One region of the Marinomonas algicola genome, then DNA from elsewhere that is predicted to be linked to it. Evidence: predicted binding sites of a transcription regulator. Region 1 holds the regulator's gene; the other holds the start of a gene.
The links. The regulator PhoB, encoded in region 1, activates phosphate uptake and scavenging genes when phosphate is short. The targets are predictions, from matches to a motif close to TGTCATANNNNTGTCANA.
Positions count from the first base shown of each region.

Region 2: the regulator PhoB is predicted to act here: its motif matches at 7,051-7,068, upstream of IEZ33_RS14775 (inorganic phosphate transporter).

Region 1 is NZ_CP061941.1:4,226,104-4,237,129, reverse strand. Features, by position in the region: gene IEZ33_RS19485 (response regulator) at 1-532, shown strand, start outside; gene phoR (phosphate regulon sensor histidine kinase PhoR) at 584-1,891, opposite strand; gene phoB (phosphate regulon transcriptional regulator PhoB) at 1,895-2,593, opposite strand; gene ubiA (4-hydroxybenzoate octaprenyltransferase) at 2,678-3,532, opposite strand; gene IEZ33_RS19465 (chorismate--pyruvate lyase family protein) at 3,529-4,083, opposite strand; gene IEZ33_RS19460 (HDOD domain-containing protein) at 4,134-5,393, opposite strand; gene IEZ33_RS19455 (amino acid ABC transporter ATP-binding protein) at 5,501-6,280, opposite strand; gene IEZ33_RS19450 (amino acid ABC transporter permease) at 6,305-7,408, opposite strand; gene IEZ33_RS19445 (amino acid ABC transporter permease) at 7,418-8,593, opposite strand; gene IEZ33_RS19440 (amino acid ABC transporter substrate-binding protein) at 8,699-9,721, opposite strand; gene IEZ33_RS19435 (Lrp/AsnC ligand binding domain-containing protein) at 10,273-10,749, shown strand; gene recG (ATP-dependent DNA helicase RecG) at 10,760-11,026, opposite strand, start outside.
Region 2 is NZ_CP061941.1:3,210,155-3,221,180, reverse strand. Features, by position in the region: gene IEZ33_RS14805 (circularly permuted type 2 ATP-grasp protein) at 1-579, shown strand, start outside; gene IEZ33_RS14800 (transglutaminase family protein) at 576-1,466, shown strand; gene zapE (cell division protein ZapE) at 1,574-2,713, shown strand; gene IEZ33_RS14790 (adenosylmethionine decarboxylase) at 2,794-3,723, opposite strand; gene IEZ33_RS14785 (MFS transporter) at 3,978-5,198, shown strand; gene IEZ33_RS14780 (L-serine ammonia-lyase) at 5,535-6,917, shown strand; gene IEZ33_RS14775 (inorganic phosphate transporter) at 7,180-8,757, shown strand; gene IEZ33_RS14770 (hypothetical protein) at 8,915-9,619, shown strand; gene IEZ33_RS14765 (hypothetical protein) at 9,689-10,465, shown strand; gene IEZ33_RS14760 (LysE family translocator) at 10,528-11,026, shown strand, end outside.

The DNA of each region.
Region 1 (11,026 bases):
GGCCGCTGCCAAGAAGCATGATTTAGTGTCCGCGTTAACCTCACAAGCCAGTCGTAATCCTGCGGCAACGGATGCTCTAGCCGCTATGACAGGTGGTGCATCAAAGGCTAAAAAGGGGGGGATGACAAGTCATACGGCAGGCTCTTTAGATGTGTTGTTGGGTGGGACAAAAACAGGCTCTGCAACAGCCTCAAAGCCAGCTATTACAGCAAAAGTGGCCACAATTAAAGATGTGAAAATTCCCACCATGGTGCGCTTTGAAGGAAAACAATTTCGCTGTATGGTGATTCAGTTCGCTAAATCAGAAGCGACATTATTAATTAAAAGTGATGACGTTGTTCCCGCGGTATTGGGGCAGTCTGTATTGGACTTGGAGTTTTCGGGTACGGTAAATCGACTGAATTATTATGTGCAAAGTGTGGCGACGACAGAGAAAAAACACGATTCCACTTTTTTAACCGTGACCTTGGGTTTAATTGATCAGGATGACGTAAAAGAGAAATTTATTGACGCTTTATTTAAGAGCCTTTAATAGGGATAGCGCTCTCACTTATCGAACCATAAAACCGAATTTATCATGATTTTATTGTTCTTTATGAGCTAAAGGCTGTTGGATACGCTTCCCTGAAAAGTGACAGGAAAAAACGCTACCCTGCCCTGGTTGGCTAGTGATAAGTAACTTAGCATCGTGATGTAAAAGTACGTGTTTAACAATGGCAAGTCCGAGCCCAGTGCCTCCTGTGTTTGAGCCTCGACCTTTATCGACACGAAAAAAACGTTCTGTTAAACGTGGAATGTATCTCGCTTCAATGCCTAGACCTTCATCTGATACCGAAAAAATGCCTTCATCTAAATGATTTTCCCATTTTATAGTAATGTTGCCTCCGTCAGGGGAATATTTTATGGCATTCACAACAAGGTTTGAAAAAGCGCTATAGAGCTCTCGATAAGAGCCATACAGCCTACACTCTGAACGGATCACGATGTGAATAGTATGTTTGGTGCCTATGGCTTGGACGGAATCCACCACATTGTTGACTAATTCGTTGATGTCATGCCATTGATCGATGTCTCTTTTATCATTACTTTCTAAACGTGAAAGTAATAGTAGGTCTTCAATCAACTGTTCCATACGGTTTGATTGCGTGGTCATATTGTCAACACCTTTTTGCATGCTCTTCGGTAATGAGTCCTTAAACATATCCAGGGTTTCCAAATAACCTTTAATGACCGTTAACGGTGTTTTGAGCTCATGGGATGCATTGGCAACGAAGTCTTTACGCATTTGCTCTAGAAGATGCAAGCGCGTCACATCTCTGACAAAAATAAGATGGTCATTCTGATCATACAGAGTGGTTTGAATTTCTAAATAAATGCCTTCTTGAGACGGCGATTTAATAACTAAAGGTTCGGAGAAACGTTTCTGAGTAAAATAGCGGAAGAACTCTGGATTGCGGACGATATTGGTGACCGGTTGCCCTCTGTCGACGGGTTTCATCAAACCTAAAAATTGCCCCGCAGACGCGTTCCACCACTCAAGGTTCCCTAAATTGTCCGCCATAATGACACCTTCTTTCAGTGCCGAGGTGGAGTTTTCTATTCGAGAAAGTGCGCGTCGCATGCGTTTTTTAGATTTTCTTTGCTTCTTTTGCAGTCGATACACAGCATCAAACACGTCGCCCCAAATTCCTGATGCTTCTGGTGGGGAGGCTTTTCCTAGCCGACGAACCCAGCTGTGGAATTGATACAGCTGATATAAATTGGAGCACAGTCCAAACAGCACAAATAAGAATAGGCACATAAATAATTTGCCTATTAAGATGCCAATGGTGAAACTGACAACTAATCCCAGTGTCCAGCGAATAAAAGCCTGTTGCCAAATCGTTTTCATAATTTACTGCGGAGTTCGTTTACTTGAAAATCGATAACCCGTTCCTCGAACCGTTTGGATTAGGTAATCATGAGTTTCGCCGATTGCTTTTCGTAAGCGTCTAATATGTACATCAACGGTACGTTCTTCTACATAAACATTTCCCCCCCAGACTTGATCCAGAAGCTGTGCTCTGGAATACGCTCTTTCTTGATGGGTAATCAAAAATTTGAGTAAGCGGTACTCTGTCGGGCCCATTTCAAGTGGCGTTGTACCAATAGTAACACGTTGGCTTACAGGGTCTAATAATAGCCCATCGACTTCAATAGGCTCGTCTACGCCTTGAGGGTTGGCACGGCGTAGAACGGCTTTTAAGCGAGCCACGAGTTCTCGAGGAGAAAAAGGCTTAGTGATGTAATCATCCGCACCCACTTCTAAACCTTGAATTTTGTTATCTTCTTCGCTTTTAGCGGTTAGCATAATCACAGGTATTTCTGCGGTAAGAGAATCTCGCTTTAACCGTCTGGTTAGCTCTATACCACTGCCCCCGGGCATCATCCAGTCACAAAGAATGAGGTCGGGCCTATTATCAATGATGATTTCGTAAGCTTGTTGGCTGTTTTCCGCCTCAAAGTAATTATATCCCGCCATTTCCAGTGCAATGGCAATCATTTCTCGTATTGATGATTCATCATCAATTATTAATACAGTTTTACTCGTCACAGCATCTACCCCTAAATCGTAATATCCCTATTAAAGACCTTGAATATGACAATTAGATGAAACTGTCATATTTGTGTCTTATATTTATAAAAGATAGTTCAATACAATGCCTAAAAATATACAGTATCCAATACGGTTATTGTCTAAGAACGAGGTAAAGCAAGCTTGCCGCTCTCTATTTTTAGCTTGTTTATACTGTAAAGAGAACAAAATAGCGGCGACGATCAGACTGAGAAAATAAATGAAAGAAAAGGATTTCAGTACACCAACCCACATTAATAGAGAAAGAGCCAGTCCTTGCAATACAGTGATAATGAGTAAATCATTTTGCGCAAATAAAATGGCTGTTGATTTGATGCCAAGTTTTAAATCGTCATCTCGATCAACCATAGCATAGTAAGTATCGTAAGCAATGGTCCATAGTGCATTAGAGACAAATATCATCCATAAGACAGGGTCCGTTAGTGAACCTCCTTGAGCGCTGTATGCCATTGGAATAGCCCATGAAAAAGCCAGTCCAAGAAACAATTGAGGCAAATGAGTGTAGCGCTTCATAAATGGATACAAAGCCGCGAGTCCAAGTCCAATGAAAGAGAGTAAAACGGTTTTCATATCCGTCATTAAGACTAAACCGAAGCTGCATAGACAAAGAACGGAGAACAGTAATAGAGCTTCTTTTTCAGAAACCGTACCGGAAGGGAGAGGGCGATTCTTTGTTCGCTCCACACCGCTATCCACATGTCTATCGGCATAATCATTGATGACACAGCCTGCGGAGCGCATAAAAAAGACACCAAGCATAAAAATGATGACGATTTTCCAGTCTGGGTCGCCATTACTAGATACCCAAAGAGCCCATAGAGTGGGCCAAAGTAGCAGCAGTGAACCAATGGGTTTGTTGAAACGAGTAAGCTGAAGATAAGCTTGGAGTTTTGTCATAATATTAACTGTGTCACTGGTAATGTTGTGATGGCGGGTAAGAAGGCTTCACTTACTAAAACGCCTTTATTGTACTGTTTAAAAATCGATCGGCGAGCCCAAACCGCTTCATTGACGTTATTAAATACGTTGCTTGGAAGAGAGACTATTTCGATAGGACTCCGTACTAACTTTTTGTCTTTGAATAGAAAGCCTCCCAGAGATTGGCTTTTCAGTTGGCTTAAATGACGCCAATGCCCAATTAAAGCGCTTGCTGGGATAATGGAGCGAGCATAAATCATGGGGGTACCATTAATGTTCAAAATCACTTCTCGAACCCTTGTTGCTTCACGTGCACGTAACGACAATGCCTTTCTCTCTCTTTGAGTCGGCTGCCCCCAACCGTCATTAATGACTTCTATGGACAATATCCCCAGTCTTTCTAACAGCGCGGTTAAAGAACCTGTCTCGCGGAGCCAGAACTTTAGATTATTGGGAATACTGTCCATACGAGCTTGAGACAGAGGTTGCCAATGATAGTCAAATTGTTTGGTTACACTGAAATTTAGCACAAAAAATCTCTTTGTTTTCGCAAAAAATAGGTGTTTATTCGTCAGTAAGCCTAGGATTGAAGTAAGTCCACCATTTCCTGTAATTTACTAGAAGAGGATTGTACTTCTTGATAGATGGAAAGGCACTCCTCTTCTGATAGCCCAATTATTTCAAACACACTCGCCTCTATTTTTTGTCCATGATATAAAGCGCTACAGCAATGTAAAACGCCTGCAAGGGTACGCAAATCCTTGTCTTCTTCTATTTGAGGCGTGTGACTGTATCGAATGGCATTACATATTATGCGAGGAAGCCCCCAATGTCTTAATAGCCAAGATCCTAGCTGTTCTTTCGTAAAATGCAATAAATGCATCTCGATAAGTCTGGATGGGAGGTGTGCGTTTGCTTCGAGATGACGAGCTAAGATTGAGAAATGCGTTGGTAGGACGTGCCCAATAACCAAATAACCAAAATTGTGGAGTAAGCCTGCCAAATAAGCGTAGCCTATCTTTGGACGAATCTTTGCTGGCATCCGTTTAACGAGAGCCTCCATAAGGCTTGCATGAAACACCGCATCATACCAAAAGTTCTGATAATGCCTTGGACCATTCTGAGGCAAATCGAGAATACTTTTCATAGAAAGCCCTAATGCTAAATTCATGACCATATCAAACCCCAATACTCTGATAATAGCATCCTCAACAGATTCAATATTACCAGGAGCACCATAATAGGGTGAGGAGGCCCAGCTAACCACTTGAGCCGCAAGGCTAGGGTCTAAGCTAATGACTTTGCACAACTCATCTGTATCAACGTCTTTACGACTGCATAAATTAATGATTTTCTTGGCCGATACTGGTAGCGGAGGCAACTCTAATGTTTCTTCTAACCTCTGTTTTAAGCGAATTGATTGGAAACGGCCTAATGCTGCACTGAGGTGTTCTTTATCAGAGGCATGATTGTCATGTATGGGATGGATATGGTTCGTCTGAATTGTAAAGCTCTCGTAGGAACAATCTATTTTCTCAAAAAGAGAGTCCAGCTCTTCAACCGATATTTCAATATAATCGGCTTGAACGTCTTGGCGTAAAGACACCTTTTTCAATGTTAACAAGCGCCTATCGATTAATGTCGGTATTTTTGATGAGCGGGTAAGTGGATCCCCTAGTTCATTGAAGTGGGTAATTGGCTCTAATCTGCGTTTTGTTATCCGAGAGAGAGCAGACAAATCGAGAATATCGGCTTCTGAAAAGATGACCTGTAGCTTCCCTGCCTGATCGCATAAATGAACAATTCTTGCTTTGATAGCATCAGATACCGGTGTCTGCATACGATATAGCCCGTATAAATAAAATAAGTTAACCAATTTATCAAATTATTAACGATAAAAAGCCCCTAAAAGGGGCTTTTTATAAAACTAAGCATTCAGCCTGAATTTTAGTGGTTCAAAATCTGGCTTAAGAAGTTTTGAGTACGATCATGTTGAGGGTTATTGAAGAACTCATTGGGTTCGTTTGCTTCAACAATTTCACCTGCATCCATGAAGACCACTCTATCGGCAACGGTTTTAGCGAAGCCCATTTCGTGAGTTACACAAATCATGGTCATGCCTTCGTCAGCAAGTTGAACCATGACATCAAGTACTTCCTTGATCATTTCAGGGTCAAGAGCCGATGTTGGTTCATCAAATAGCATAATGCGAGGCTTCATACAAAGGCCGCGTGCAATAGCAACACGTTGCTGCTGACCACCAGATAGTTGACCTGGAAATTTAGCCGCTTGGTTCGCTATTTTAACGCGTTCAAGATAATGCATCGCGATTTCTTCAGCTTCTTTTTTAGGTGTCTTACGAACCCAAATTGGCGCCAAAGTTAAATTTTCCAAAATAGTAAGATGCGGGAAAAGGTTAAAGTGTTGAAACACCATACCGACATCTTTACGAATGGCTTCAATGTTTTTCAAGTTATCATTCATGGTAATACCATCAACAATAATATCGCCTTTTTGATGCTCTTCTAGACGGTTAATACAACGAGTCATTGTCGATTTACCGGAACCAGAAGGACCGCAAACAACGATACGCTCACCTGATTTTACACTGAAGTTGATGTTCTTTAGGACGTGAAAATCACCGTACCATTTATTAACATCGTTAAACTCTATAATTGTTTTTTCGCCCTGCTCTAGTTGAGCCAGTGCCATATTGCGTTCAGTCATTTTTATAGGCCTCAAAAAAATAGTCTAGTTTCGCTTGTGTCCGGTTTCTAATTTGCGTTCTATCGCCATAGAATATCGGGACATACCAAAACAGAAAGCCCAATAAACGAAACCAGCGAATGCATAGCCTTCAACACTTGTACCTAACCAGTTTGAATCGTGAGTAGCGGCTTGAATCCTTCCTAATAAATCAAACATACCGACGATGTAAACTAACGTAGTATCTTTAAATAACCCAATAAAGGTGTTTACGATACCAGGAATTACTAACTTAAGCGCTTGAGGCAAAATAACCAAAACCATAGACTGCCAATAGGTTAACCCCATTGCGTCCGCTGCTTCATATTGCCCTTTTGGAATGGCTTGTAAGCCACCACGAATAACCTCAGCCATGTAAGCCGCGGAGAATAGGGTGATACCAATAATGACACGCATCAATTTATCAAAGTTCAAACCTTCTGGTAAGAACAATGGAATCATAACAGATGCCATAAACATGATAGTGATTAGAGGAACAGCACGTACCGTTTCAATGAACACAATACAAACTGACTTAGCTATTGGTAAATTTGAACGTCGACCAAGAGCTAATAATACCCCTAATGGAAAGGAAGCCACGATACCAACAACACCAAGTAGAGTGGTTAAGAATAGTCCGCCCCATTTAGATGTTTCAACGATTGCAAGACCAAAAACACCGCCAGCAAACATAAAGTAAGCAACAACCGGGTACACAACTAGAATCGCAATGGAAAGGTATAGTTTATTGATCCCTTTCAGTGCAAAACTGGCCACCATTAACACCAATAGAATGACGGCTAAATTGATTCGCCAAACTTCTTCACTTGGATATAAGCCATAGATGAACTGTTCAAAATACGCCCCTACAAATGCCCAGCAAGCGCCTGTATCGGCTTTACATGCTTGACTGCTTGACCCAGTCCAAGTGGCATCAATGATGCCCCATTGGATAACAGGCGGCACTAACAAATACAGAATGTACGCACTGAATAAGGTTAAAAACACATTCAGTGGAGAGGATAGTAAATTTTGTCTTACCCATGCCACAGCACCTACTGAATTAATTGGAGGTGGTAGGCTTGGAGAAGGTTTAAATATAATCGCCATATTCGCCTCTTATCGTTCAGTTAATGACATTTTCTTGTTATACCAGTTCATAAAGAACGAGATAGATAAACTCAATGAACCGTATACCAACATACATAAACCAATCGTTTCAATTGCTTGACCTGTTTGGTTTAGCGTTGTCCCCATCACTACGGCCACTAATTCAGGGTAAGCAATAGCCGCACCTAAAGAAGAGTTTTTCGCCAAGTTGAGATATTGACTGGTGAGTGGTGGAATAATCACTCGTAATGCTTGAGGTAACACAATCATACGTTGAGTTAGACTGTCTGCTAGGCCTAAAGATCTGGCGGCTTCGGTTTGTCCCCAGTTCACCGATAAAATGCCCGCACGTACGATCTCGGCAATGAAAGACCCAGTGTAAGTTGATAGAGCAATCAGAACGGCCACAAACTCAGGTGGAAGTACCATGCCCCCAGTGATGTTGAAACGGCTTTTTGCAGGTAGATCAAACTCAATAGGTGAACCTGCCATAAAATAAAAAGCCAAGGTCATTACAATAATGATCCCTAAAGAGCCCCAATACGCAGGAAACCATAATCCAGTTCTTGTCTGGCGCTTTTTAGCCCAAATAACCAATGCAATAGAGGCAATAATAGACGCAATAAAGCCAAAAATAACCAAACCAAAACCATCTTGAAAGATCGGGTTGGGTGAGTATATGCCACGTTTATTGAGCATAAAGTCACCAAACAAAATACTGTTTCTAGGTGAGGGTAGCGTTGACAGAACGGCGAAATACCAGAAGAACATTTGCAGTAGTAAAGGAATATTACGCAGAGTTTCTATGTATACCGTTGCCAATCGAGAGACTAACCAGTTCTTTGATAATCTCGCTAACCCCATGATTATGCCAATGATTGTCGCGAAGAAAATACCTATAAAGGAAATTACGAAGGTATTAAGCAAAGCCACAATAAAAGCGCGACCATAGGTGTCTGCTTCAGTATATTCAATTAAGTGAATTAGAACTGGGAATCCGGCAGGTTCATTTAAGAAGGTAAAACCTGTTGATATTCCTCGGTTCTCCAAGTTAGCTTGAAGGTTGCTGAATAGGTAATAACCTACAAAAACCACCAAGGCTAAAAGCGCTATTTGAAAGATGAGGGCGCGATTGCCAGCATCATTAAAAAAGCTATTATTATTAGTCGAAGTTTTATCGCTCATCTCGTTTCAGGCAAAAGAATTGCTCGTCAGATGGAAAGGAGGGAGATGCACAGCTACTGAATTGTAGCTGTGCGATACCATGGTATTTGCAAAAATTAGCAAATATTAACGAACTGGTGGTGCGTACATAACACCGCCTTCAGTCCATAGGTTGTTCACGCCACGAGGTAAGCCTACCGCTGTGTTAGGACCTACGTTATTTTCGAAGCTTTCACCATAGTTGCCGACTTGAGCAATAATGTCATAAGCCCAGCTTGCAGAAAGACCTAGTTGCTCACCCATATTACCTTCAGCGCCTAGAAGACGACGGATGCCTGGATCTTTTGTATCTGTTTTAATTTTAGCAACATTCTCAGACGAGATGCCCATTTCTTCTGCGTTAACTTGAACAAAGATAGACCAAGTTACAATGTCTTTCCATTGGTTGTCACCGTGACGAACTACTGGGCCTAGAGGCTCTTTAGAGATCGTTTCAGGAAGAATCACGTGAGCACTTGGATCTGCAAGTTTTGAACGGTGAGCGGCAAGGCCTGATTTATCCGTTGTGAATACATCACAACGGCCAGATGCGTAAGCGGCTAATGCTTCATCTGCTTTCTGAACGATAACAGGAACATAAGATAGACCGTGTTTACGGAAGAAGTCAGCCATGTTTAACTCAGTTGTTGTACCTTGCTCTGTACAAACGGTTGCACCATCAAGGTCATTAGCTGATTCAACACCTAGGTCTTTACGAACCATGAAACCTTGACCGTCATAGAAGTTTACAGCGGTGAAGTCCAGACCCAAAGACGAGTCACGAGTGTAAGTCCAAGTTGTGTTACGAGAAAGAATATCAATTTCACCTGATTGTAATGCGGTAAAACGTTCTTTTGCAGAAAGAGGAGTGAATTTAACTTTAGTGGAATCACCAAAAATAGCGGCAGCGGCAGCACGGCATGAATCGACATCAATACCCGCCCATTCACCTTTTTCATCCGCATTTGAGAAACCTGGAACTCCTTGGCTTACTCCACACTGAATAAAGCCTTTTGCTTTTACATCATCTAATGTTCCTGCCGTTGCTCCAGCACTAACTGTAACGGCAATTGCGGCAGTTGAAAGTAACTTACTTACATTCGATTTCATTATTGAGCCTCCCAGGGCATTCTTTTATTGTTAACATTCACAAAATTTATATTTCGTTCAAACTTTAATAAAGCAAAGCATGTGCCAACATTTTGTTATTCTTTTTGTTGTATTTTTTCAGCGGATTATCCTGTGAATATCTCCACTTGCTATATAGAATGACTGTTCAGCCGCTGTAGTCAAGAGAAAAATGCGTTTTTAGTGGTGCATTTTTGATATTTAAAGTAAGACTTGACTAAATAGTGATCTATTGATTTATAAATATAATCACTTGAAAAAAAATCTTTAAAGAAAACTATGTCTTAGTTTCTTTATAAATAGTGTAAAGTGTCTATCTAAATTGCAATTCTGTAGATCAAAAGTGTATTTAATGGCAATTTCTTTAGCGCATCCCTCATAAGGGTTGTTTTATTTTGGTGCACAAAAGCCAAATAAAGCGATATTTTCTTTGATTATTTTACACTGACTCATTTTGGGCTTTCCATTTCCAGTGCTCGCAATATACTTAAGTGTCAGTTTAACCTTATTTGTTGTAAGGAGATCTATTATCGATGGATAATTCTTTAAAGCCGCTAGATCGGCTTGATAAAAAAATTCTTCGAGAGCTTCAAATTAATGGGCGACTTTCTAATGTTGAATTAGCCAGTCGTGTTGGTTTGAGCGCTACACCTTGTTTAGAGCGTGTTCGAAGACTAGAACGTAATGGTTATATTACGGGGTATTGTGCTCTGGTTAACCCGCGTAAAGTAGAAGCGGGCCTACTTGTTTTTGTCGAAATTCGACTAAAAACAACGTCTCCCGAAGGATTTAATGAATTCAAAGAGGCTGTCAGTAAGATTCCTGAAGTATTAGAATGCCATCTTATTGCAGGGGACTTTGAGTACCTATTGAAGGCGCGAGTTTCAGATGTTGAAGCCTATCGACTTTTACTGGGGGAGACATTGCTAATTTTGCCACATGTAAGGGAATCAAGAACTTATGTGGCTATGGAAGAAGTGAAAAATACGACAGTAGTGAATATTCGATAATATTTTAGGGTTAAACATTTAAGTAATCTTGCTGAATAGGTAGCCAACGAGACAATAAAGGCTCTATATGTTCATGATGTGATTGATACATCAGTAGGGCGGCACTTTGTACTTGCTCTAACATCGCTTTGTCTCGTTGTAAGTCGGCTACTTTAAATTCCATTAACCCCGTTTGTCGTGAGCCTAATAGCTCTCCTGGCCCGCGTATTTCTAAGTCTTTTTCCGCTATTTTAAACCCATCTGACGTTTCTCTTATAATGCCTAAACGAACTTTTCC
Region 2 (11,026 bases), 1.0 Mb from region 1:
TTATCAGGTCTTAATCACGAAAGTATGCTCAGAGGAATAGACTGGAAGTTTCAAGAGATTGGCAGAAGGACAGAAAGGGCGATTCAAACGGCTACTTTATTGAGATCGACTTTAACGGACTCTCTATCGCAATTGAATCAGCAGCAAGTACTTGAATCGGTTTTATTAAGTGTTGAAGCGTTAATTTCTTTTAGAAGAAGATATCGTACTCAAGTAGAAGTCGAATATGGATTAGATTTATTAATGCTAGACGAAACAAACCCAAGATCTTTATTCTATCAAATTGATCAATTACGTTTATTGGTAAGTGATTTACCGAGAAGTAAAACCTCTTTGAGAGAGATGAGTGCGGAAGTGCGCATTATTATTCGATCATTAAATGATATTCAACTGTCCAATCTGGAAACGCTTTCGATAGTTGAGCCGGTGACGAATCAACGAGAGAACTTGAATCACTTAATGATGGAACTACAGGAAAATCTAGAGTTATTTACCTCAAAAATCAGTGATAAGTATTTTGATCACAAGACAAGTGGCCCACAAAAATTGGTGAGCACTGAATGGGGAAATGATGTATGAAGTACCGTGTTCGTCATCTAACAGAGTATAAATACGTTACCCCTGTCTCATTGTGTTATAACGTTGCACATTTGATGCCGAGGGATACGTTGACTCAGCAGTGCTTAAAAAGTTCTATTCAAATAACGCCAGAGCCGATTAGTCAGCAGGAAAGAAAAGATTATTTTGGCAATAAGTCTTTTTACTTCTCAGTGCAAGACGCTCATAAAAAATTGTTAATTGATGTTGTTAGTGAGCTTGATATTGCGACCAATGTCGTTTTACCAATCTTAACGCAAGGACCAACCTGTAAAGAGTATTTAGAGCAGATTATAACGTCTCAGGACCCTGACTTTTTAGAAGCAAGGGAGTTTCTATTGGATTCTCCTATGATTCGTGCTTCAGAACCTTTGGCCGCCTACGCTCGCGAGGTTTTTCAAGACGATGTGCCTTTGCTGCAGGCGCTTCGAAACTTTACAAATAAGATTTTTACAGAGTTTAAATTTGATCCTAATGTGACTACGGTAGCGACACCGCTTGATCAGGTGTTAAAGCTAAAGAGTGGAGTATGTCAGGACTTTGCTCATCTAGCCATTGGGTGTTTGAGGTCTCTAGGTTTTCCTACCCGTTACGTTAGTGGATACCTTGAAACATTACCTCCTCCAGGTGAGGATAAGTTAATCGGTGCAGACGCTTCCCATGCTTGGTTTGCCGTGTTTTTGCCTGATTTAGGGTGGGTAGAATTTGACCCTACTAACGATGTAATGCCCACGACTCAGCACTTGGTTACCGCTTGGGGAAGAGATTATTCAGATGTAACACCTTTGCAAGGTGTGATTTTTGATGGTGGAGAAGGGCAGTTCTTATCCGTTTCTGTAGATGTTCAAAGGCTCGCCTCTACAGGTTAATTTTTTTGATTCAGTTCGAAAAGCCTGTGGTAAAAAAACCTTTTTCTACAGGCTTTTTGCATTTTGTTGTAATTTGATTTAACTGTTCGCATTGTTAAGTGATTTGTATGACCCCACCAAGTGAAAAATATAATAGCCTGATACAACAAGAAATAATTTCTTATGATGAAAGTCAGCAAAGTTCTTTAGTGGCGCTTGATCGTTTATTTGAAAAACTGACGGCGCCTTCACATCTTACAACACAGTCTGTTGACCCATTCAGTGGCTCGCTTGGTGTTTATATGTGGGGGCAGGTTGGAAGAGGCAAAACATTATTAATGAATTTGTTTTACCAGTCTTTACCTGAGGGGGTGGGGAAGCGTCTGCATTTTCATCATTTTATGTCAGATTTGCATAAGGAATTAAACGCTACTCAAGGTGTAAGTGATCCCTTGAAAGTCATTGCAAAAAGATTGTCTAAAGAGGTAAAGGTTATTTGCTTTGATGAGTTTTTCGTTTCAGATATTGCTGATGCCATGTTACTTGGAGGGATAATAAGAGCGTTGTTTGAGAATAAAGTTTTCTTGGTTGCTACTTCAAATATTCCTATTACTCATTTGTTTCAAAACCAACTGCAAAAAGAACGCTTTAAGCCCACAATCGCGTTGTTAAGTAACTATTTATATTGTTTTGAACTATCTGGATTGGTGGATTATCGTTACCGCTTTCCACTTGATCAACCCGTTTATTTCCTTGATCAAGGCCCTGAATTTCAAGCAGTAATTTCATCTTTATTTATGCCGGACGATTTTATAGCTAAAGACGTCTATATTAACGGGAGAAATATTCCTGTTCAGGCACGTTCTGACGTATCAGTGTGGTTCCGTTTCGTCGATCTTTGCGACAGTCCTCGATCTCCTACTGACTATATCGAGATAGCAAAACAATATCGTCATCTTATAATTTCTAATATCCCTGAATTAAGCAGTGAACCTTATGAGCGTATTAAAGCTCGAGGGGTAGAAGATGGTGCTGTTGGTTCAGGTGTTACAGGGGCGAGGAAAGTAAACTTGGGTATAAATGATGATGCCGTGAGACGTTTTATTAGCTTGGTAGACGAATGTTATGATCAAAGAGTTGTGATGTATTTTCAAGCGACAGTATTGCTTGATCTGCTTTATTGTAATGGTGCTTTGCAATTTGAGTTTAGAAGAACGCTTAGCCGTATAACAGAGATGCAAACCCAATCGTATTTAGTAAAGTTATAAATAGACGTTAAATAGTAGTATTAAACCAAGGTCAACCAAAGGCTTTTTATATTGCTCGGTTGACCTTGTTGTTGAATCGATTATTTTAATTTGTAGGCACGAAGTGCTTTTTCTTGTTTTTGCATGTATTCATAGAACCTCATGGTGTAACCGCATGATAAAGGCTCGTTAACTTGGTTCATGAGTAGATGGTTTTGAGCCTCCACATTAGGAATGCCATTAAAGCTGATAATATCAAAGCTTCCTGGCTGCAGAATCGAGATCAGTTTATTAAAGATCTCGGTGTGTTCATTGGCTAAATCAAGGTTGGTTTCAAAACTAACGTAGGAACTTTCTTCTTGAGGGGTAATGTGCATGGTTGCATAAAACCCTTCTTTAAGCGCATTCATTGAATAACCAAAGGGCTCAAACACAAAATCGTTTATTTCAAAACCCGGAAGAATTTCTTCAAAATTCATGAGTGTGCGAATTGTTTGAGCGTCCTGCTCTTCACTTCTAAGGTAGTTCGCAACAGGCCCTTGAATATGATACATCAATAATTCGTAAGTATAATCATTGTCATCAGGGACATAAGGCTTATCTAAGTGATAGATATAGTTATGATGAGTGTCTAAGTTGCCTAGTTGATACGCAACGCCTGACATCCTTTTTTGCAGAGCACTTATGTCTTCAGCAAAAGAAGACTTTTGGAGGTGTGATTGATACTCGTTTTTGCGCTGGAAAATAACGGATAATATTTGTTCTTTTTCAAAAATATCCATAAATGTTTTTACGGATTCGACTAATGTCGTTGTACCGCATGTCAGCATGACAAAGTGGTGTTCCCATACAAATAAACTGGATTCGGACAATAAATACGCATCGCATTTTTCATTGGAAATACTTGAAAGAATTGTCGCATTGCATTTAGCGACCATTTTTTCCCAAAAGGGTTGGCCTAGAGAGCGGAGAGAGGGGGCATTATCAGCTACAACCACCTCTACTTTTTTTTCCGAACCTTCAAAGAACATCAAATCTTTTACCCTCCATTTACTGTACCTTAAGCACGGCATTTGCATCAATTTCATTAAGGTTTGTATTGTAGCCGTAAATGCTAAAATCGAGAAAGGAAAAGTATTAAAAAACGTAAATGTATGCCTTTAACTTATCAAGTGTTAAGACAATCAACTGTTTTTAATAGTGACTAAAATATTGTATCGTTTTGTAAACAAACTATATATTATTTACAAAACTATTGATATCTGTTGATTTTAAAAGGATTAAAATGTCGGGCTTAAATGAAAGAAACGTTATTGCAGGAAAAGCGTCACGTATCATATTACTGGCTTGCTTGACGTCTGTTGGTATCGGCCAGTCTTTTATTTTCACTTCTTTACCTCCAATTGGACGAGAGATAGGCCTTTCTGACGTGCGCATTAGTAGTGTGATCACAGTAGGTGCTATTTTTTTCGTACTGGGGGCGTTTCTTTGGGGGGGGATAATCGCTCGAATAGGAAGGATGAGATCCATACTTATTGGGATGACTTCCTATGTCGTAACGTTAGGTTTTACCGGCTTCATATTACAGCAGGCATTATCACAACATGTATCGGCTGAGGCTTCCTATTATATTCTGATTTGTTTGCGGGTTGTGTTTGGTTTAGGTATTTCTGGTATTGTTCCTGCGATTCAGACTTATTTAGTGCTTCATGGTGATCCTAACAAACGAAGTTCTACCATCGCATCCATTGGTGCTTCTTTTAGTATTGGAATGATTTTAGGCCCTGCACTGGCGTCTTTTGCGAGTAGCATCAGTTTAACGGCCCCCTTTTATTTAATTGCTGTCTTTGCTGTGTTACTTTTTTTTCTTGTCTTTTTCATCGTAAAAGATACCACCCATGTAAAAGTGATGACCAAACCAAAAGCCATTAATTGGTTTAAGCATCCGGCGCTGCCATTTTTGATGATGTCGACGTTGGTTATTTTGGGGATAACGGGCATTCAACAAATAATGGGGTTCTTATTACAAGACCGATTTGGATGGAACGCTGTAGAAACCACAACCCAATTAGGTTATGCCATGATGGTCATGTCACTGATGAGTATTCTAGTGCAGATGGTGTTAGTACCTAGATTTGAACTTGGGCCGACTCGGTTAATTTATTTGGGTGTTTTTTTTGCGTTAGTGACCCAGATTTGTTTTATCACAATGCCATCTTATTTTGGGGTGGTTCTCGCGATGGGGTTATTTGGAATTTGTAGTGGTTTCTTATTTCCTGGGGTTATAACGGCTCAAACTGTTTTAGCTAAAAATGAAGAACAGAGCCGATTAGCGAGTGTGAATGCGTCTCTCCAAGGTCTAGGTGGGGCATCTGGACCCATATTAATGGCTTCTTTGTATCAGGTGAATGCGGTTATCCCATTTGTATTCCTTGGTGTTGCTTATCTTATATTATTCGTCGCTTTTTTGTATTTTAAAGTGAGAATTCATCATAAAGCCGCGTAACTTTATCGGTGTTCTAATTAAGGCATCTATCCTGCTGTTCTTTTACAGAAAATGAGCTCAGACTAAATATGGCTAGGGTGACGTGAAAGGCGTGTTTCTATTTATTCTCAATTATGACGCGTTCAGGTATCGTTTTTGTCGTTTTTGAATTGTGTAATAAAAAATCAAAAAAAGAATTGTCAATATAGAAAATTCTGTGTGAGAATGAAATAAGTTTCCAATTGGAAACTTATTTCCTTTTTAGGAAAGGCGAACACCTTCCTAAAAGTTTTGTGGGTAACTTGAGTATGGCATCTACAGTTTTTCATATTCAGCAGATTTAAGTGAGATCGCATCATGGCAATAAGTTTATTTGACCTGTTTAAAATTGGTATTGGTCCTTCAAGCTCTCATACTGTGGGTCCAATGGTAGCCGCAAATAAATTTGCTCAGTTTCTTTCAAACGAAAAACTTTTCGATAATGTGTCTCGAATTGAATGTGAACTCTATGGTTCTTTAGGCGCAACGGGAAAAGGTCATGGTACTGGTACGGCTGTATTAATGGGGCTTGAGGGGGAATGGCCAGAGAGCATTGAACCTAAATCTGTAAGTTCGCGCATTGAACATATTAGCGCAACGAATGTATTAGCTTTGTTGGGCGTTAAACCTCTTACCTTTAACCCAGAAACAGACTTAATTTATCACAAAGTCAAACGCCTTGATTTTCACGCCAATGGTATGACTTTACGTGCTTTTAATAATGAGCTGAATTTAATTGCAGAAAAAACCTACTATTCAGTAGGGGGTGGCTTTATCGTGCAAGAAAATGCTCAGGGTGAGGTCGAACTTGTTGAAGAAAATATAAAATTTCCGTATGAGTTCAATAGTGCAAAAGAGCTTTTATCCCTGTGTGAACAACATAATTTAAGTATGGCGGAGATTATGTTGGAAAATGAAAAAGTATGGCGTACTGAAGCTGAAATAAAGGAAGGTATTTTACGTATCTGGCGAGTAATGCAAGAATGCGTTGAAAATGGCAAATTAAACGAAGGGATTTTACCTGGCGGTCTGAAGGTAAAACGACGTGCAGCAAAGCTCTTTGCTGATCTTAGTAATAAAAACCGGATGGATATGATTACCCCATCTTTGGGGGCGATGGATTGGGTAAATTTGTACGCCCTGGCCGTAAATGAAGAAAATGCTGGTGGAGGTCGTGTCGTAACAGCTCCAACAAATGGGGCGGCGGGCATTATTCCAGCCGTGTTGCATTATTATTGGGAATTTTGCCCACGTTCAAGTGAACAGGGCATTGTTAATTTTATGTTGACAGCGGCGGCTATAGGCATGCTTTTTAAGAAGAATGCGTCAATATCGGGTGCCGAGGTGGGTTGTCAGGGAGAAGTGGGCTCGGCTTGTGCTATGGCGGCAGCTGGCTTAGCGGCGGCGACCGGGGGAACCCCTGAGCAAATTGAAAATGCAGCGGAAATCGGTATGGAGCATAATTTAGGTCTTACGTGTGATCCTATTGGTGGTTTGGTTCAAGTGCCTTGTATAGAAAGAAATGCCATGGCATCTGTAAAAGCGATCAATTCAGCTTCCATGGCGTTGAGAGGAAATGGCTCTCATTATGTTTCTTTAGATAAAGTGATTAAAACGATGAAAGACACGGGTATGGACATGAATGAAAAATATAAGGAAACGTCACGGGGTGGGCTAGCGGTTAATGTGATTGAATGTTAATTGGTTAATATCTTGTTATACAAAGTAATCTTTGCTTTTTAAACCAATCGTTAGAGAGGTAAGGAAGCGTCCTTACAAAAGTTAAAGTTTTAAGGGTTTTTATATCTGTTTGCTCATAGTAGAATGGCGCCGTTTTTACAGTTTTATGACGAAATTGTAGCAGATTTATGAATTTCAGGTGCGGCTTGGATGTGCTGTAAACGAAACTAGTCGTTAGTTTCAAGCCTGAATACATTTCAACCTCAAAAATAGTAGAGACCGTATGGACCCTTCAAAAAACCAAAAGGTGAATTCCTCAAACTTTGGCTTTTCAGACACAATTCGTTTAGTGATTGCTATTGCTTTTGTTATCGTTGTTGGCTTGTATGCAAGTTCGAATGGCGCGGCCGTGTCCAATGTTTCTATTCTTGCTATCGCAGCCGCAATTGGTGCTTATATGGCCTTGAATATTGGCGCGAATGATGTGGCAAATAATGTTGGTCCTGCAGTGGGCTCAAAGGCGTTATCGATGACGGGGGCAATATTGATTGCGGCTATTTTTGAAGCAGCTGGTGCGTTGATTGCAGGTGGTAGTGTTGTTGGCACTATTAAGAAAGGCATTATTAATCCGAATGCAATTGCTGATGCGGAAACTTTTATCTGGGTTATGATGGCCGCATTACTTGCTGGGGCATTATGGTTGAACTTAGCCACTTATGTCGGGGCTCCTGTTTCTACCACACACTCAATTGTGGGTGGCGTTCTTGGTGCTGGCATCGCCGCTGGCGGTTGGGATATTGCGAACTGGGGGCAAATGGCGGCGATTGCTGCGAGTTGGGTTATCTCACCATTATTTGGCGGCGTCATAGCCGCATCTTTTTTAATCTATATAAAACGCAGCGTTACCTATCAAACGGATATGATTGCCGCGGCGCGTAAAGTTGTGCCTTTATTGATTGCATTAATGGTGTGGGCTTTCTCAACTTACTTGATAATGAAAGGACTCAAGAAACTTTGGAAAGCGGATATTGTCACAGCCGCTATGGTTGGTTTTGGTATTGCAATCGTTGCTTATTTTTTAGTGCGTCCTTTTATTGAAAAAGCGGCTGATAACTTGAAAAATACTAAGAACTCAGTAAATGATTTGTTTACTATTCCATTAATAATTTCAGCGGCTCTGTTGAGTTTTGCTCACGGTGCCAATGATGTTGCTAATGCAATCGGGCCATTAGCGGCCATTAATGATGCCTTAATGACGGGGCATGTGTCTTCTAAAGCCGCGATACCATTATGGATTATGCTTGTTGGTGGTTTAGGTATTGCTGTTGGGCTAGCGCTATACGGACCAAAATTAATAAAAACAGTCGGATCTGAAATAACAGAATTGGATAAAGTCCGAGCATTTTGTATTGCAATGGCGGCCGCGATTACTGTGATTATTGCTTCTCAATTAGGACTTCCTGTTAGTTCAACTCATATAGCGGTTGGTGGGATTTTTGGCGTTGGTTTTTTACGTGAGTATGTAAAAGCGTCTTATAACAAAAAGATTGCGGCTATTATTTCTCATTCGGAAGACGCTGGACATGATGCCGTCCAGACGAACGAGTTCGTTACTCGGTTTGAATCCGCTTCTGTCGAAGAGAAAAGGGCGTTATTGCGTGAATTGAAAGGTTTGGCGGATAACTCTCCGATTTCTAAACGTGAGCGCAAAGGTTTGAAGAAGGCGACCAAGCAAGAGCTGGTGAAACGATCAGCACTACTGAAAATTGCCGCTGCGTGGATCATTACGGTTCCGACTTCAGCTATTTTATCGGCTATGATTTTTTACATGTTACTTGGTTTTAGTATGAGTAATCTCTAATCATAGTTTGTAACTAACGTAAGAGTATTGTATTTTTAAAGCCAGTGTAGCCGTTCTGCACTGGCTTTTTTTATTAGAAAAAGATATTTCCAGTGATTTATTGATAAATTTTTTTATACTAAATCAAATAATGTGTTTAATTGGTATTATTTAATTTATGGCTTCTTTGGTTCCTTACCTAGTATGGTTGTTTATTTTAGTTTTTTGTTTGTTTGTAGGGTATCTTTTATATCGTGATCATCAAGTTAGAAGCCTAGCTAGATTAAAGGCGGAAGAGGAATTGCTGCTCATTTGTGATAAGTTATCGAATGCCGTGAGAATTCTACCTGATCGATACTTACCGATAGAGTTAAAGTCAATGCTACTGACTTACATTGTTAATGGCTATACTAAACTAGCAAACCATCCGTTCACTATGGAGCAATTAAGTTACAAAAAAGAAATGACCCTTTTATTCGAAGAAATATATTCTGATACTTACATTGCTTCAGATGAAAAAGTAGTTACGGCTGGGCGATTAGAGCAAGTGCAACATGCTCTGTTGAAAATCCCCACATTTATTAAACGCCAAACTGAGCTCAGGCAAATAGATAGAGCCAGTGCAAAAGACTATTTAGAGAAAATTCGCTATTGTCACGCATTAGCAAAAATCGATATATTAATGAAACAAGGTGATGATCTTTTAGATATGGATAAAAAAGCGTCTGCTTTAGAACATTATCGAACGGCTTTAACGGACGCAGAAAAAATTAATTTATTGGTGGCTTGTGATGATCTAATAAAGACAATTACAAGATCTATTCAGCAGGTGGAAAAACAGTTGCATATCAATCAAAATGTTCAACAGATCAATGAGCGTTAATTATTAAAACGCAGGTTCTTAAATAAATTTCATTTAAATTTTTGACTAATGTAACTTTTGGACAGATTTATGACGACAATTACCATAATTGTTCTACTTGCACTTTTTGGTGGTTTTATTGGTTTTGTAATCATGTTGCAAATGAAAGAGCAGGCGCGTCTTGAAAAACTGCGTAAAGCATCACTTTTAAATAACCAAGCTAGACAGATTCGTCGATACCTTGATGATTTTCCTCCCCAATATCAGCCAAAGGATTTAAGGCTTTGGCTGTTTTCTTGTCTTGTTTCTGTTTTTGATGAGCTCTTATCTTTGCAACCTGATGAATCTTTGAAGCGTAGGCGGTCTCATGCCGCTCAAGAAATGCAAGAGTTTCAAGAAAGCAAACAAAAAAGAAAAGCGCGTGCTGTTAATGATGAATTACAGGTGATGGAGTTGAAGCGCTTATTTGATTCGTTTGATAATTTTTTAAACACATCGAAAGAACAGAAAAAAATTGATTCTGACTCAGCGTTCAAATATAAAACTCTACTGTCATTTTTCAGGTATAAAGTCAGTGCCGATCATAAAGGTTATTTGGCTCGCCAAGCTTTTTTAATGAATAAGTTTGAAGATGCTATTGAATTATATAAGGAAGCGGTTAGTGAGCTTGAGCCCATTAAAGAAGTGCCTGAAGCGGATGAAGCTCGTAAAAAATTTCAAGGCTACGTTGATGAAATAGAGAGTGATTTATTACTTCAAAAGCAAGAAGAAGAGCTAATGGGTGACGATGAGGAGGAGGAGGACGCAGATGATGAGTGGAATAAGTTTATTGGCAAGGATGATTTTGAAAAGAAAAAATATTTTTAATAGGTTATTGTAATACTTTGATTTATTATTAATTTAATATTGCTTTTTTATTTGGAACACCTGTGAATTTATCATTACTTTCCGTTTTTATACCGACATTTTTTTTCGTTTCTATCACGCCTGGTATGTGTATGACCTTAGCCATGACCATGGGAATGACGATTGGCGTTAAGCGCGCTTTGTGGATGATGTTTGGTGAGTTGTGTGGTGTTGGTTTAGTCGCTATTTCTTCTGCAATAGGCGTTGCGGCCTTATTGCTTAACTACCCAAGTGCATTTGTCGTTTTTAAATATGTAGGGGGTGCCTATTTAGCCTATATTGGTATTCAGATGTGGCGCTCCAAAGGCAAAATGGCAATTAAGTCATCCGATTCGGAAAGTACACCCGCTTCTCGTTTTGAGTTAGCCAGTCAAGGGTTTATGACCGCCATTGCTAACCCAAAAGGCTGGGCTTTTTTTGTGGCTTTATTGCCACCCTTTCTCACAACAGAACAGTCATTGTTCAGTCAATTAAGTGTGCTTGTTGCGATCATTTTATCGTTAGAGTTTCTCTGTCTGTTGA